2 regions of the Dietzia lutea genome follow, and region 2 is predicted to be linked to the other one. Evidence: riboswitches for the same ligand, from Rfam matches in the RefSeq annotation. Region 2 holds a riboswitch; the other holds the start of a gene.
What was found. Region 2 has a riboswitch for thiamine pyrophosphate ahead of A6035_RS02060 (LLM class flavin-dependent oxidoreductase). Riboswitches for the same ligand answer to the same signal wherever they lie in the genome.
Positions count from the first base shown of each region.

Region 1 (7,116 bases), 1.5 Mb from region 2:
CCGAGAACACCGCCCGCGACTGGGAGCAGGTGCGACTGTCGCTCGGCGAGGAGCAGATTTCAATCCACGGTCTGTCCTACGGCACCCTGCTCGGCTCCACCTACGCGACGTTGTTCCCCCAGCACACGGACAAGGTCGTGCTGGACTCGGGCGCTCACCCGGACTGGATGTGGAACCAGGTGCTGCTCGAGCAGAACGAGCCACACAAGCGGCGGGTGCACGACATGTTCGACTGGATCGCGGCCAACGACGCCACGTACGGCCTGGGCGACACCCCGCTGAAGGTGTATCAGCGCTGGACGGAGCGGGTGCTCGCCGAGGCCGGCACGACCCCGACACTTGCTCCGCCGCCCGCGCGCGTGGGCGATGTGCCGGCGGAGTGGCAGTCCCTGGCGCAGGCGTGGATCGACGGTACGACGCTCACCGGGCCGGCGCGGGCGCAGCTCGAGGGCCTCGCGCGGCAACTGCGCAACCCCGGCGCGATGCAGTCGCAGTCGATCACGCTCGCCGCGACGCGGAGCCTCGCGCCGCAGTCGCAGGGCTGGCCGATGTTGGCGGCGGCCCTGCGTGACGGCACACCGCTGGGAGTGGTCGATCCGGAGATGCCGGCCGTGCCGGCGGAGGCGCTGATCGCGGTGAACATGCAGTCGGCGATCCTCTGCAACGAGAACCGCGTGGCCCCGCGGCCGCTGGATTACCCCGGCTTCCTGTGGACCCAGTTCGTCACCGGCGACATCTTCGACGCCACCGGCCTGATGTTCAGCTCGGGCGCAGCGTGTGCGGGAGCCCCCGCCGTCGCCACTCCGGTCGAGGTGAGCGGTGACGCGCTCGAGGTTCCGCCGCTGCTGATCAACTCGGTGGCGGACCCGCAGACCCCGCTGCACGGCGCCCGCGCGCTGGCGGACCGGATGGGCGCACACATGGTCACCGTCGACGGCGGTGATCACGGGCAGGTCGCGAAGGGCAACACGGTCGTCGACGACGCCGTGGTCGAGTACCTGCGCACCGGGCACACCGCGCTCACCTCGGCGCCCGCACCGCCGCCGCCGGTCGCGCGGTGACCGCCCGACGCCGTGACCGGATGCGAGAAGACGCCGGATCACCCACACTGCGGATACGACCGGATTCCATCGATTCGAAGGAGCAAGCATGCCCCGTTACCGCGTAGTGGACCCCGACCAGAACGTGATCGACGAGAAGGAGTTCGCTGACGACACCAAGGCGTACGACTGGTTCAAGACGGTCGAGGTTCCCGATGACGCGCTCGGGTACGCCATGGAGGTCGACATGGACGGCAAGTGGACCCGATTCGAGATCAACGACGGCGGCACCAACACCTCCCCCGCCGCCGACGAGGGCACCGGCACCCCCTGATCCGAGTTCTGCGCGCCTGATCGGGCACGCCGTTCCGACACCGAGTCAGGCGACACCCCGCACGATCGCTACTCCGCCTCAGCTGCGGCCCGAAAGGGCGCGGCGGGGCGGAGTAGTTCTGTGTCCGGCCCCGGTCTCCCTTCAACCCCGATCCCCGCGTCCCGGCGCGCGCCTCGCCCGGTGGATGTGGTCGCGCACGGCCACCGTCAGCGCGTCCAGCCGGGCGGCTTCGGTGAGGAGATCGGCGACTCCGCTCGGACGGTTGGTGGTGCTGTCGACCAGGGCGTCGTTCGCCCGCTCCAGAAGTTGGGTGAACGCGGGGTCGCCGTCAAGGGCGTCTCGAACGGCGGGGTACTCGGCTTCGAGCGGGGTGCCGATGCCGAGCGTGGAGCGGAGCTCATACCAGCGGTCGAGGGTCGCGGCGAGTGCCTCGGAGGCCAGCGCGTGGGTGCGGCGAGCGGTGTCGACGGCGCGCTCGGCGGTGAGCTGCGCCGTGTCGGTCCCCCTGCTGAGCCGGCGGTGTCGGGCGAGATCCTCCAGGCCGGAGCGCACGAGCCATCCGGTCGACGCGATCCAGGCGACCACACCGGCGAGGACTGCGAGCACCACCAGCGCGAGGATCAGCGGCATGTCACATCACCGCGTTGAGAACGAGGGTCAGCGGGACAGCCAGGAGCACCGCCGCCGAGAGGCCGGCCCCGATCAATCTCCCCACGCCCGACCACCGGAGTTCGGAGCGTTCGGCCTCCAGCGCCGCGGGTGACAGCGGAGCCGCGAGGCGCCCGGCGGCTGAGGCCGCGGACTCGGCGACCGTGGGCCAGGTCCGCGGGACGTGTCGGCGCGGATCGCTGCCGAGGTCGTCGGCGGCGAGGAGGGCTCGTTGCTCGTCCCATTCGGCGAGGCGTTGGTCGAGTTCGGCGACAGCGGCCTCGGCCTCGGCGATCCGGCGGCCCTCGGCCGTCCGCGAGAACATCACCGAGGGGAACTGCATGGCTCCAGCCTCCCCCACCCCGACCGGCACCGGCAAGAGGCCGCGCACGTGTGAGGGTGCGCGGGCGCGCGAGTGCGCGGGCGCGCGAGTGCGCGGGCGCGCGAGTGCGCGGGCGCGGGCGCGCGGGCGCGGTGCGATCGGCGCCGCCGCGCCCTCACCCCTTGACCAGTCCCCCGTCCACGATGAGGTTCTGCCCGGTCACGGCGCGCGCCCACGGGGAGGCGAAGAACAGCACCGCGTCGGCGAGCTCGGCCGGGGTGATCGCGCGCCGCAGCGGCGTCCCCGAGGCGATGAGGTCGAACACCTCTGCAGGCGTAGCGGCGCTGGCGTCGGTGGTGCGCAGCAGACCGCCGGAGACCATGTTCACCGTGATGCCGTCCGGTCCCAGATCGGTGGCGAGGGTCCGGGTCAGCGACAGCGCGGCGGCCTTGGCGGCGGTGTAGTCGTGGTACGGCACGACGGGGTGCTGGAACAGGTTGGTGCCGATGTTCACGATCCGTCCGAAGCCGGCCTCGCGCATGCCCGGAAGCGTCGCCTGGGTCGTGGCGAGGGTGGCCTTGACCGCGCCGCGGAGTTGCGAGTCGAAGTCGTCCCAGGTCAGCGTCTCGGGTCGCGGGCGGGCGTCACCGTTGAACTCGAAGTCGACGAGCGCGTTGTTGACGACCGTGGTGACGGGCGCGCCGAAGTGGCGACGGGCGGCGTCGACGAGGGCGTGCACCTCGTCGTCGTCGGTGACGTCGGCGCGTAGTGCGACGACGCGGTCCTCGCCGAGCTCACGGACGAGGTCAGCGGCGGCCACCTCGCTCCGGTGATAGTTGACGACGACGAGAGCGCCCTCTCTGGAGAAGGCGCGACTGATGTCCGCGCCGAGCCCGCGGGCGCCGCCGGTGACGAGGACGACCTGCTCGTCGATCCGCACGCTGTTGCCGATATCCATTGCCACTCGCTTCCCGGTGTTCCCGGCGAGGGTGACGATGCGGCTCCGCCACTCGGCAGCGCAGGGCGCGGCCGATCGGCGACGGCACCGGGACCACCGTTGCGGTGGCGGCGGCCGTATCGACATTCCTTCGCTGGAACTACCCAGATCAGGTTCGACGGGTGTGATCTCAGCCGCCCGGATGGGCAGCACCCCGTGTCGTGGACCACTATAGATCACCGGCCGGTACGGCGGGCGGCTCCCCGCGTCGATCCGCTCAGTGCGTGGTCAATCCCGTGGTCATCCAGCGGTCTCGTACCTGGCCGCCAGCTTCGAGAGCGTCTCGGTGATGCCCGCCGCGTTCTGCTTGGACACCCCCACGCTCTCGAAGAACCTGCCGAGCTTGGACGGCCGGTTGTCGAAGCTCTCGACGACCTTCGTCTTCCCGTCACCGGCCGGGGTGAACTCCCAGCGCCACCGGTGCCCTGCGGGGTGCGCCCACTCGATCACCTTTTCCGTCGCGGTGTCGCGGTGCTCGGTGACTGTGCAGGTGATGCGGTACGGCACGCCGTACATGCGCATCGCGGTGGTGAACTTGGCGCCGGGGTGCAGGGTGGCCGGCCCCTGGACGTTGTCGCGGACCGTTCCGGACCCGTCGACGAGTCCGTGCTTGCGAGGGTCGTAGACGAGGGCGAACAGTTCGTCGGCGGGCGCGTTCACGGTGACGCTGCGGGCGACCACGCGCGGTCCGCGGTCGATTGTGCTGATGGCGGTCATGGTCAGGTGGGACCTTCCGGTTGGACTCGGCCTGGCGGCGAGCTCGGATGCGGTTCACCCCACCGTACGACCGCGCTCCGACATCGTGCGGCGCTTCGTGTACGGCCGGCAGGTCAGCTGACGGCCTTGAGCCCGACCACACCGCCGATGATCATGGCCAGGAACAGCACCTTCGCCGCCGAGGCGGGTTCCGCCCCGGTGGCCATGGCGTAGACCACGGTCAGCGAGGCTCCGATGCCGACCCACACCGCGTACGCCGTGCCCACGGGCAGCTCGCGCATCGCGTAGGCCAGTCCGGCCATGCTCACGACCAGGGCGACGCCGAACACCACCGTTGGCCAGAGCCGGGTGAACCCCTCCGAACGGCCCATCGCGGTGGCCCACACGGCCTCGAGCACCCCGCACAGAACGAGCACGACCCATGCCATGACAGCCTCCTACGGGCCGTCTTGTCGCACACCGGGTACGGCGCCCCTCGTCCGGAGGCCCCGGGCCGGGGCTCTGATCCCCAGAGTGGCAGTCCCGGTGGCCCCGGACAACGTCAGATCCGTCACCGCGATAAGTCGCACTAATTAAGGTGGCGTTCATGCGAGTGGGAACGGTCTCGGAGCTGTGGCGCTACCCCGTGAAGTCGATGCGGGGCGACCGCGTGGCCGAGACGGCGGTGACCGAGCGCTGGGGCCTGCCCGGCGACCGGGGCTGGGTGATCAGGGACGAGGACGCCGGCGAGCTCCGCAGCGCCAAGAAGTGGGCGGAGCTGTTGCAGTTCCACGCCCGCTACGTCGAGGAGCCGCAGGGCGACGCGACGCCGACCATCGAGATCGACTTCCCGGACGGCTCGTCGATGCGCAGCGATGACGACACCGTCCACGAGGCGCTCTCGGCCGCGCTGGGTCGGCGCGTCACACTGTGGCCGCGTCGGCCGGTCGACGATCACGAGCACTACCGCCGTCGCGCCGTCGACGAGGCGGACCTGCGCACCCAGCTCGGCCTGGGGCCCGACGACCCGTTCCCCGAATACTCGGATATGCCCGAGGACGTGCTGACCGAGCTCGGCTACTACGCCACCCCGCGCGGGACCTACTTCGACGCGATGCCGCTGTCGCTCCTGACCAGTACCGCGATGGCGTCACTGCAGGCCGCGGTGCCGGACGCGGCGATCGATCCGCGCCGGTTCCGCAAGAACCTCATCGTCACGCACGAGCCCGGCGGCGACGGGCATCCCGAGTTCGACTGGGTCGGCCGCCAGCTGGCGATCGGCGAGGTGACCTGCGAGGTCGTCATGCGCATCTCCCGCTGCAGAATGGTGACCCTCCCGCAGGCGGATCTGCCCCACGACCGCAGTGTCCTCCGGTCACTCGCGCGCGACAACGGCGCGGAGTTCGGCGTCTACCTCCGCGCGCTCTCGCCCGGCACGATCCGGGAGGGCGACGAGGTCCGGCTGGTGTGAGCCGCCGCTCGCTGGTCTGAGCCGCCGCCCGTCGGACTCGTCGCGGTCCGCCTACCGCGCCTGATCGCGGACACCCCAGGCCCCGAGCCAGATCGCCTTGAGCGCCGCCAGCATCCGCGCGGACTCGGCCTCGGCGGGTCTGACCGACCGGTCCTGAAGGAAGGCCATGACGATCATGTCGGTCAGCCTCTCGCTGATCGCCCCGTGGTCATCGGACAGCGGCGCGATCAGCCCGGCCTCGGTATCCCGACTCATCTGCAGCGAGAGGTGACGGTTCAACTCTGAGACGAGTTCCGACCAGCGTGACCTCACCTCGTCGTCGTACCCGGTCGCCTGCACGCCGGCGACCATCACCTGGTCGTGTTCCACCCATGCCGCGTAGGACTGGCCGAAGAGCCTGTCGAAGTAGGCGGCGTGGGACTCACCCGCGAGTCGGTTGTAGCTGCCGACGGTCTTCGTCCAGTCGTCCCACGCCCGTCCGACCAGCTCCCCCAGGACAGCGGCCTTGGACTCGAAGTAGAAGTAGAAGTTGGGTCGTTTGATCCCGGCGGCCTCGGTGATGTCCTTGACCGAGATGTCCGGCGCCGGCATCCGGTCGAGCAGGCGCTCGAACCCGTCGAGGATCGCCTGCCGCTGGACCTCGCCCCGCGGGACGCGCCTCCGGCTCCCACCGGAGGGGTCTGTGGTCGCTGGCGCTGTCGGGCTCGGGGGCATGGTCGGAAGCCTAGGGTCGGTGCACGCGGGGTCCGCCAGGCGTGCGGGGCGGGCGGGAATGTGACGCCTGCGAGGCCGCCGCCCGGACGAGGTGCCGGACGGCGGCCACCGGAGCTCGGCGGGTGATCAGGCCACCGGGACCGCGTCACGAGCGGGCTCGAAGACCAGACCCTCGAACCGGCCCGAGTTCCACCAGGCCTCGATCATGTTCCAGAAGTCGACCTCCGACGAGTTGTACACGTCGCGGAAGACCGCCTTGGACACCTCGCCCTGACCGTTGTAGTAGCCCGGCGTACAGGCTCCCCAGTACGCCTCGCGCGGCTCATTGGACCGCCGGACCTCGGCGACCCATTCCGCCTCGGCCTCGGCGGTGGGCTCGAAGGTCCCGATGCCGTTGTCCAGCGCATGTCGCACGAGCCGAGCCGCGTGACGCGCCTTGCGGTCGAGCATGTAGACAAAGTTGACGTAGTAGGCGGTCTGCGACATCCCGAGCTCCACGAAGTTCGGGAAGCCGTGCGTGAAGAACCCGTGAAAGGTCCTCGCCCCCTCGGAGAAGTACTCCTGCATCGAGTGGCCCTCGCGTCCGATCACGTCGTAGCCATAGATACCCGCCGGGCCGGACCCGGTCTCGAAGCCGGTCGCGAAGACGATGCAGTCGACCTCGTAGTGGGTGCCCGCGACGACGATCCCCGTCGAGGTGATCCCGTCGATGCCCGTCGGAGAAGCGGCCAGGGTGACGTTGGAGCGGTTGAACGCCTGGAGGTACTCGTCGTTGAAGCACGGCCGCTTGCACATGTACCCGAACCACGGCTTGAGGCCGTCGGCGGTGGCCGGGTCGGTGACGATGGAGTCGACCCGCGCGTGCGCGCTCATGAGCAGCTTCATGTCCGCGAG
Region 1 covers NZ_CP015449.1:2,731,968-2,739,083, forward strand. The annotation lists gene A6035_RS12480 (alpha/beta hydrolase) at 1-1,061, shown strand, start outside; gene A6035_RS12485 (hypothetical protein) at 1,150-1,374, shown strand; gene A6035_RS12490 (hypothetical protein) at 1,516-2,004, opposite strand; gene A6035_RS12495 (hypothetical protein) at 2,006-2,365, opposite strand; gene A6035_RS12500 (3-oxoacyl-ACP reductase) at 2,520-3,302, opposite strand; TPP riboswitch at 3,411-3,508, opposite strand; gene A6035_RS12505 (SRPBCC family protein) at 3,582-4,058, opposite strand; gene A6035_RS12510 (DMT family transporter) at 4,172-4,486, opposite strand; guanidine-III (ykkC-III) riboswitch at 4,497-4,563, opposite strand; gene A6035_RS12515 (MOSC domain-containing protein) at 4,645-5,508, shown strand; gene A6035_RS12520 (TetR/AcrR family transcriptional regulator) at 5,560-6,222, opposite strand; gene A6035_RS12525 (flavin-containing monooxygenase) at 6,349-7,116, opposite strand, start outside.
Region 1: another riboswitch for thiamine pyrophosphate. It lies ahead of A6035_RS12500 (3-oxoacyl-ACP reductase); the one in region 2 lies ahead of A6035_RS02060 (LLM class flavin-dependent oxidoreductase).

Region 2 (7,116 bases):
CTCGACACAGTCCGCGCCGCCGCGGACGCCCGGTGGGGGCGGCCCCGCGAGGGCCACGGGCCCGTCTACCTCGTCGCGCCGGCGGGCAACCCCAACCACGGTGACGAGCAGCTGCTGGCCGGATGGCTGCGGTTCCTGCGCCACCGGCTGCCCGGCACGCCGGTCGTGGTGGACTGCCACACGCCGGGTCAGGCGGCGGTGCTGCACCACTCCGAGCATCCGGACGTGCTGTTCACCGACACCCTGTGGCGGCTGGCCGCGCAGAGGGCCGAGGCCGGCGCCGCGGCGGCGGTGGAGTTCGCGCGCCGCGCGGTCGCCGAGCTCGGCACGGACCCGGCGGTCGCCTCGGGCATCGACCTCGCGCGCAGCGCGTCGGTCATCCACCTGATCGGCGGGGGTTACGTCAACGACCAGTGGCCGCACCATCTGGGCGTGGCCGCGGCGGCCGGAGAGCTCGGTCGGCTCGCGGGGGCGCGCGTGGTGGCCACCGGTCAGGGGCTGCTGCCGTGCGGCGAGCCCGCGCTGCTGGCCGACGCGCTGCGCGGGTACGAGTTGGTCACCGTCCGCGACGCCGGGTCGCTCGAGCTGCTCGCGGACAGCGACCTCCCGGTCCGGCACGTGGGTGACGACGGCTGGCTCGCGCTCTCCGCGCCCGGCGACCTCGACGCCGTCGCAGGCGGCCGGCTCCTCATCGACCACCCCGTCTACTCCACCGATCCCGACGCCTGCCGGGACGTGGTGCTGTGCGCGCAGTCGGACCTCGCCGACCCGGTCGCGGTGGCCGACACCGTCGCCCGCGTGCTGGCCGACTGGGGGGTTCCGGGGGAGAGGATGTCGGTGGTCGAGGCGATCCCCGGCGGGGACCGCGTGGTGTGGGACCTGGTGTGCGCGCGGGCGAGGGCGGCCGTCGGTGGCGGCGCGGGATCTGACGGCGACGACGAGGTGGGCCGCGCACTGGCCGCCCTCCAGCTGCACCGCGCGCGTTTCGTGTCCTTCCGGGAGGTGTGGGCCGAGGGGCTCCCCGCCAGGCCGGGGCAGGTCTGGCTGACGACCCGGTTCCATCCGCATGTGTTCGCCGCGGCCCGCGGCGCCTCCGGGGTGGCCGTGCGCACGGGGTCGGCCTACTACGACGTCAAGCACGGTTCGCTCGCCGACGCCGGGTCGCCGTGGGTCACCGTCGGTGTGGGCGAGGAGCGCGTCCCGGCGTTCCCGACCGCCGGCGGATTCGACCCCGAGGCGGTCACCGGGCACGTCCGCGCCGCGGTGGCGTTGGCAGAGGAGCTCTACCCGCTCGGCTGAGTCCGCCGGGCGGCGCTTTGTGCAACTAGTTGCACAAAGCGGGGGCTGGCCGTACGGTCGGCGACAGGCGCTCGTCGCGCCCCACCTCGCCGAAAGGAATGCCGATGGCTCTGCCCTCCGTACTCGCCGGCCCGCTCACCGTCCCGGTTCTCGCCTCGCCGATGTTCATCTACTCGGGTCCGGAACTAGTGGCCGCCCAGTGCCAGGCCGGGGTGATCGGTGCGTTCCCCGCGCTCAACGCGCGGCCGCAGTCGCTGCTGGGGGAGTGGCTCGATCAGATCACCGAGAGCAACGCGGCCTACGCCGCGGCGAACCCGGACCGGTACGTGGCGCCGTTCGCCGTCAACCAGATCGTCCACCGGTCCAACGACCGGCTAGAACAGGATCTGGCGACGGTCGTCGAGCACGAGGTACCCATCGTCATCACCTCACTCGGCGCTCGTGAGGAGGTCAACGAGGCCGTCCACTCCTACGGTGGGATCGTCCTCCACGACGTCATCAACAACCGCTTCGCCCGCAAGGCCATCGAGAAGGGCGCCGACGGGCTGGTCGCGGTGGCCGCCGGGGCCGGAGGCCACGCCGGCACGCAGTCCCCGTTCGCGCTCCTCCGGGAGATCCGCGAGTGGTTCGACGGCCCACTGCTGCTGTCCGGGGCCATCGCCCACGGGCGGTCCGTCCTCGCCGCGCAGGCGGCAGGAGCGGACCTCGCCTACGTCGGTTCGGCGTTCCTCGCGACGGAGGAGTCGCGGGCGACGCCGGAGTACAAGCAGATGATCGTCGACAGTTCCGCCGACGACATCGTCTACAGCAACCTGTTCACCGGCATCCACGGCAACTATCTCCGGGGCAGCATCGAGGCCGCCGGGCTGGACCCGGACAACCTGCCGGAGTCGGACCCGTCGGCCATGGACTTCGGCTCGGGCGGGGCGAACGACTCCAAGGCGTGGCGCGACATCTGGGGAGCCGGGCAGGGCGTGGGCGCCGTCCGCTCCACCGGCACCGTCCGCGACCTGGTCGATCGCCTGCGGGGCGAATACGACGAGGCGCTGGACGCCCTCACCGCCGGCGTCGCCGCGCTGCGCTGAGCCGATGTCGCTGAAGTTCGCGATCCTCACCTCGCTCACCGAGCGGAAGGGCAGCGGGATCGAACTCGCCCGACGCTTCGACAGGTCGATCGGGTACTTCTGGCCCGCCACCCACCAGCAGATCTACCGCGAACTCGACCGGCTGGCCTCGGCCGGTCTGATCCGGGAACTGCCACAGGACAGCCCGCCCCGGCGCGGACAACCCAGGCGGTTCGCGGTCACCGACGACGGCCGCCGATCGCTGGTCGAGTGGATCGGCGAGGACGACGCCCCGGACGTGACGCGGTCGACCCTCGCGGTCCGCGTCCGGGCCGCCGCCGCCACGGGCCGGACCGACGAGGTCCGCCGCGCCCTCGAGCACCACCGCGGCAGGCGACGGGAGAACCTCGAGCGCAACCTCGAGATCGAGAGGCGCGACTTCTCCGCCGTCGACCCGTCGGACCTGCGCGGCGTCCTCCAGCACCGCGTCCTCACGCTGGGCATCGAGGAGGAGCGGGTCTGGCTGACGTGGTGCGACGAGACGTTGGAGGCGCTGGACCGGCTGCCGGCGCGGTGAACGGTCTCCGGGGTCGTCCGTCTCCCGCCCTCCGAGCCGACGCCCCTCACTGGGCGAGTAGCTCCCGGAGGGTTGACGCCCCGTCGTAGCTCGTCCGGAACAGTCCGCGGCGCTGCAGGACCGGGATCACGAGATCCACGAAATCCTCCAGGCCGTCCGGGTAGCTCGGAGGCATGAGGTTGAACCCGTCGGCCGCGCCCGCCCGGTACCAGCGCTCGATCTCGTCCGCGATCGACTCGGGCGTACCGAGCATCGTGCAGTGCCCTCCGCCCGCCGCGAGGGTACCAAGCAGCTCGCGCACGGTGGGCGAGTCCTTGCGGACGATCCGGAGGATGGTCTCGTAGCGGCCCTGCGGCCCCGCGAACTCGGCCAGCGGCGGCAGCTCCGGAACAGGCGCGTCGAGCTCCCAGTCGGAGCAGTCCTGCCCGGTGAACAGCGACAGCTGGGCCAACGACTCCTCGACCGGCAGCAGGGCGTCGAGCTCCGCCTTCTTCTGACGGGCTTCCGCCACCGTCGACCCGACATACGTCACCAGTCCGGGCATGACGACCAGCGAGTCCGCGTCCCTGCCCGCCGCCTCCGCCCTCCGCCTCAGGTCCGAGGCGTACGCCGTCGCGGCGTCGTCGTCATAGGCGACGGCGTAGATCCCCTCGGCGTGCCGTGCCGCCAGGTCCCGGCCCGGGTCCGACGATCCGGCCTGGAACAGAACCGGGCGGCCCTGCGGCGACCGCGGCACGGTGAGTGGTCCGTCCACCAGGAAGTGCTCGCCCGCGTGGCGCACCGCTCGCACCTTCGCCGGATCCGCCCACAACCCGGTGCGGTCGAGGACCAGTGCGTCGGCGTCCCATGAATCCCACAGGGCGAGGGCGGTCTGCACGAACTCCTCGGCCCGCTCGTACCGCTCGGAGTGCCCCGGCAGTGAGGCCATCCCGTGGTTGCGCGCCTCCGCGTCGAACATGGAGGTCACCACGTTCCATCCGATCCGTCCGCCGCTGATGTGGTCGAGCGAGGCCAGCATGCGGGCGGCGTGGAACGGCGTGAAGAACGTGGTGGACACGGTGCTCACCAGTCCCACGTGTCGGGTCGCCCGCGCCATCGCCGACAGTGCGGTCAATGGCTCGAGGAACCACCACGAGCCGCTGCCCGGGTCGAGCACCGAGTGGCCGTCGGCGAAGAACACCGCGTCGAGGCAGCCCCGCTCCGCCGTCCGGGCCAGCTCCTCCCAGTACGCGATGTCGCCGAGTCGCTCCACCGGGGAACCGGGCTGGCGCCACGCGGCGGAGTGGTGGCCGCAACCGAACAGGAACGCATTGACATGCAGCATGGGGACATCCCTTCGCCGGCACTACCCGGAGCAGGTTCAACGGGTCTCATCTCAGCCGCCCCCGGTGGGCGGCACCCCGTGTCGTGACCCCTAGTCTAGACCCCGTCGACGGTCAGCAGGATCTTCCCGTGCGACTCCCCGGACTCCAGCAGGGCCAGCGCCTCGGCTGCCCGCTCCAGGGGGATCTCACGGAAGACCCTCGTGGTGACGTCACCGGCCGCGACCATCGGCCACACGTGATCCACGACCTCCCGGCAGATGCCCGTCTTGCCGCCGGGGCCGTCCACCGGCCGCGCCCGGAGGTTCGTGGCGAGGACGCCGGCCCTCTTGGGCAACAACCTGCCCAGGTTGAGCTCGCCCTTCACCCCGCCCTGGAGTCCGATGACGACCACGCGACCGTCCGGCGCCAGGGACGCGATGTTCGGCTCGAGGTACTTCGCGCCCATCACGTCGAGGACCAGGTCGACGCCTCTGCCTCTCTCGTCGTCGTCGGTCCATTCCCTCACCCGCTCGACGAAATCCTCGTCCCGGTAGTCGATCACCAGCTCGGCGCCCAGCTCGCGGCACATGGCCACCTTCTCCGGCCCGCCGGCCGTGGCGGCGACCCGGGCCCCCAGCGCGCGGCACACCTGGATCGCATGGGAGCCGATGCCGCCCGCGCCACCGTGGATCAGCACCCGCGGCGCCCCCAGTTCGGTCCGGCCCCAGTGCGCGTCCGCCGCGAGGATGCCCCGACCGAGCCCACCCGTCATCGCCAGGTTCGACCACACCGTGCACGCCACCTCGGGAAGCGACGCCGCCTCGTGCAGCGAGACCCCCGCCGGAAGGGGCATGACCTGGCCTGCCGGGACGGCGACCTTCTCGGCGTACCCGCCGCCGGCCAGCAGGGCGCACACCTCGTCGCCGACCGCCAGGCCCTCCACGCCCTCGCCGACCGTCGAGATGCGTCCGGAGCACTCCAGGCCGAGGATCTCCGAGGCACCGGGAGGCGGCGGGTAGTGCCCCTTGGTCTGCAGGAGGTCGGCGCGGTTGACGGCCGACGCCGCCACGTCGATGAGCACCTCACCCGCGGCCGGGACCGGGTCGGCGACCTCGGTCAGATGCAGGGAGTCGGGACCGTTGTCGTACGCGATGGCCTTCATGCCCTCGACCGTAGCCGGACTGGGTGACGGCGGGCGAGGTGAACTAGCATGGGCGACGTCGTACAGGCGGTTCCACGTGGAACCGGCGTGGCCGCGCGTGTCGTGGTCGGCGGCGCAGGAAGTGTGGCAGAGCGGCCGAATGCACTCGCCTTGAAAGCGAGCGTGCCTGAACAGCACCGGGGGTTCAAATCCCTCCACTTCCGCAATGGGCCCGGCCCTCGGGGGCCGGGTCAGGCGGTGGTCTCGCGCAGATCGGACGCCGAGACGTAGCGGATGATCTCCAGGATCCGCGTGTAGGAGCGGGACTTGCCCGACACGATCGAAGTGTGGTCCTCGTCCTCGAACATGACGAGCTTGGCCCGACCGCCCCGACGGTTGACCTCGTCCACGTAGCGCTGCGAGTTCTCCGGCGCCACGGTCACGTCCTGCCTGCCGTGCAGGGCGATCACCGGGGTTCCCGTGTCGATGTTCTGAATGGGATCCACCGATGTGTAGCGGCCCGATACCTCGTCGGGTGTGCCACCGAGCATGGCGACGATCCTGTCGTCACCGTGGGTGGCCCCGTAGGCCATGTCCAACGGCCCCGCGATCGAGATGACGCGGGTGGGGCGGAAGCTCGGCTTGGAGCCCACCTCCCCGTCCTCGAGCTGGTGTCGGGTCGCCGCCCAGACGGCGAGTTGTGCGCCGGTGCTGTGGCCCACCACCACCTCGTCGTCGGTGGTGATCTGCGGGAACCTCTTGTCGACTTCGGTGACGTGGTCGAGCGCGTCGGCCACGTCGCGGAAGGTGATGGGCCAGCCGCCGCCCGACCCGATGTGTCGGTACTCGATGTTGTAGACCGCCATCCCGCGGCTGGCGAGTTCGCGGGCCAGGTGGTCGAACGAGCTCGTCCCGATCTCCTTGTGCCAGGCCCCGCCGTGGATGAGCACGGCCAGCGGGATGGAGTCGACCTTCTGGTCACCTGCCGGGAGGTAGAGGTCGGCCCAGTTGTGCTCCGGGTCGGGAGCGGGGTAGCGGGTGGGGTACTCGAAGCGCTGCACCGTGACCTCGTCCAGCCGGACGGGGCCCGCGTACGTCGGTTCGACCGTGGGGGCCGCGCTCGTCGTCATGCATCCCACGAGGAACAGCGAGCCGACCGACAGGGCCGCGCCGAGCACGGCCGGGCGTCTGTACCTGCCGAGGTCTCGACCTGACATGGTGCCCACTTCCTCAGGAGTCAATAAGGCTGAAAATCCTCTTTCTCCATGTGGACACGTCAGCGAAGTGCGGAAGTGTGGCCGGAAGTTCGGAGAGTGAAACCCATCTTACAAACTTGCGGAGCATTTCGGCGGCCCGGGTGTCCCCGAGTTCCCCCGCGCCCGGTCAACGGGCGGTCAGCGGCCGCCTGCCCGGGGTTCGTCCTCTCCCGTCGTGGCCTCGTCCTCCGCCACGGCACCGTCGGCTCCGGGCAGACCCGCGCCGACTCCGCCGACGTCGGTGATCGTCCAGTCGGAGGCGCGGTCCATGGTGAGCGTGTAGGTGGCCGTCGCCGCGACGCCCTCCGGGGTCTGCTTGCTCCGGGACGTCATGTCCACGAAGACCTGAACGACGAACGTGTCCCCGTCGGTCTCCGAGACCTCCGCCGCGAGCAGGCGCGCGGTGGAGGTGTACTCCATCCGCGTCAGCCAGGGGCCCACCACATCGACGGCGGCCTCGAGCTTGGGGGCGAGC
Region 2 covers NZ_CP015449.1:460,184-467,299, forward strand. The annotation lists gene A6035_RS02045 (polysaccharide pyruvyl transferase family protein) at 1-1,299, shown strand, start outside; gene A6035_RS02050 (NAD(P)H-dependent flavin oxidoreductase) at 1,404-2,384, shown strand; gene A6035_RS02055 (PadR family transcriptional regulator) at 2,389-2,940, shown strand; gene A6035_RS02060 (LLM class flavin-dependent oxidoreductase) at 2,987-4,264, opposite strand; TPP riboswitch at 4,255-4,353, opposite strand; gene A6035_RS02065 (NAD(P)H-quinone oxidoreductase) at 4,360-5,406, opposite strand; tRNA gene A6035_RS02070 (tRNA-Ser) at 5,524-5,609, shown strand; gene A6035_RS02075 (alpha/beta hydrolase family protein) at 5,637-6,602, opposite strand; gene A6035_RS02080 (hypothetical protein) at 6,780-7,116, opposite strand, start outside.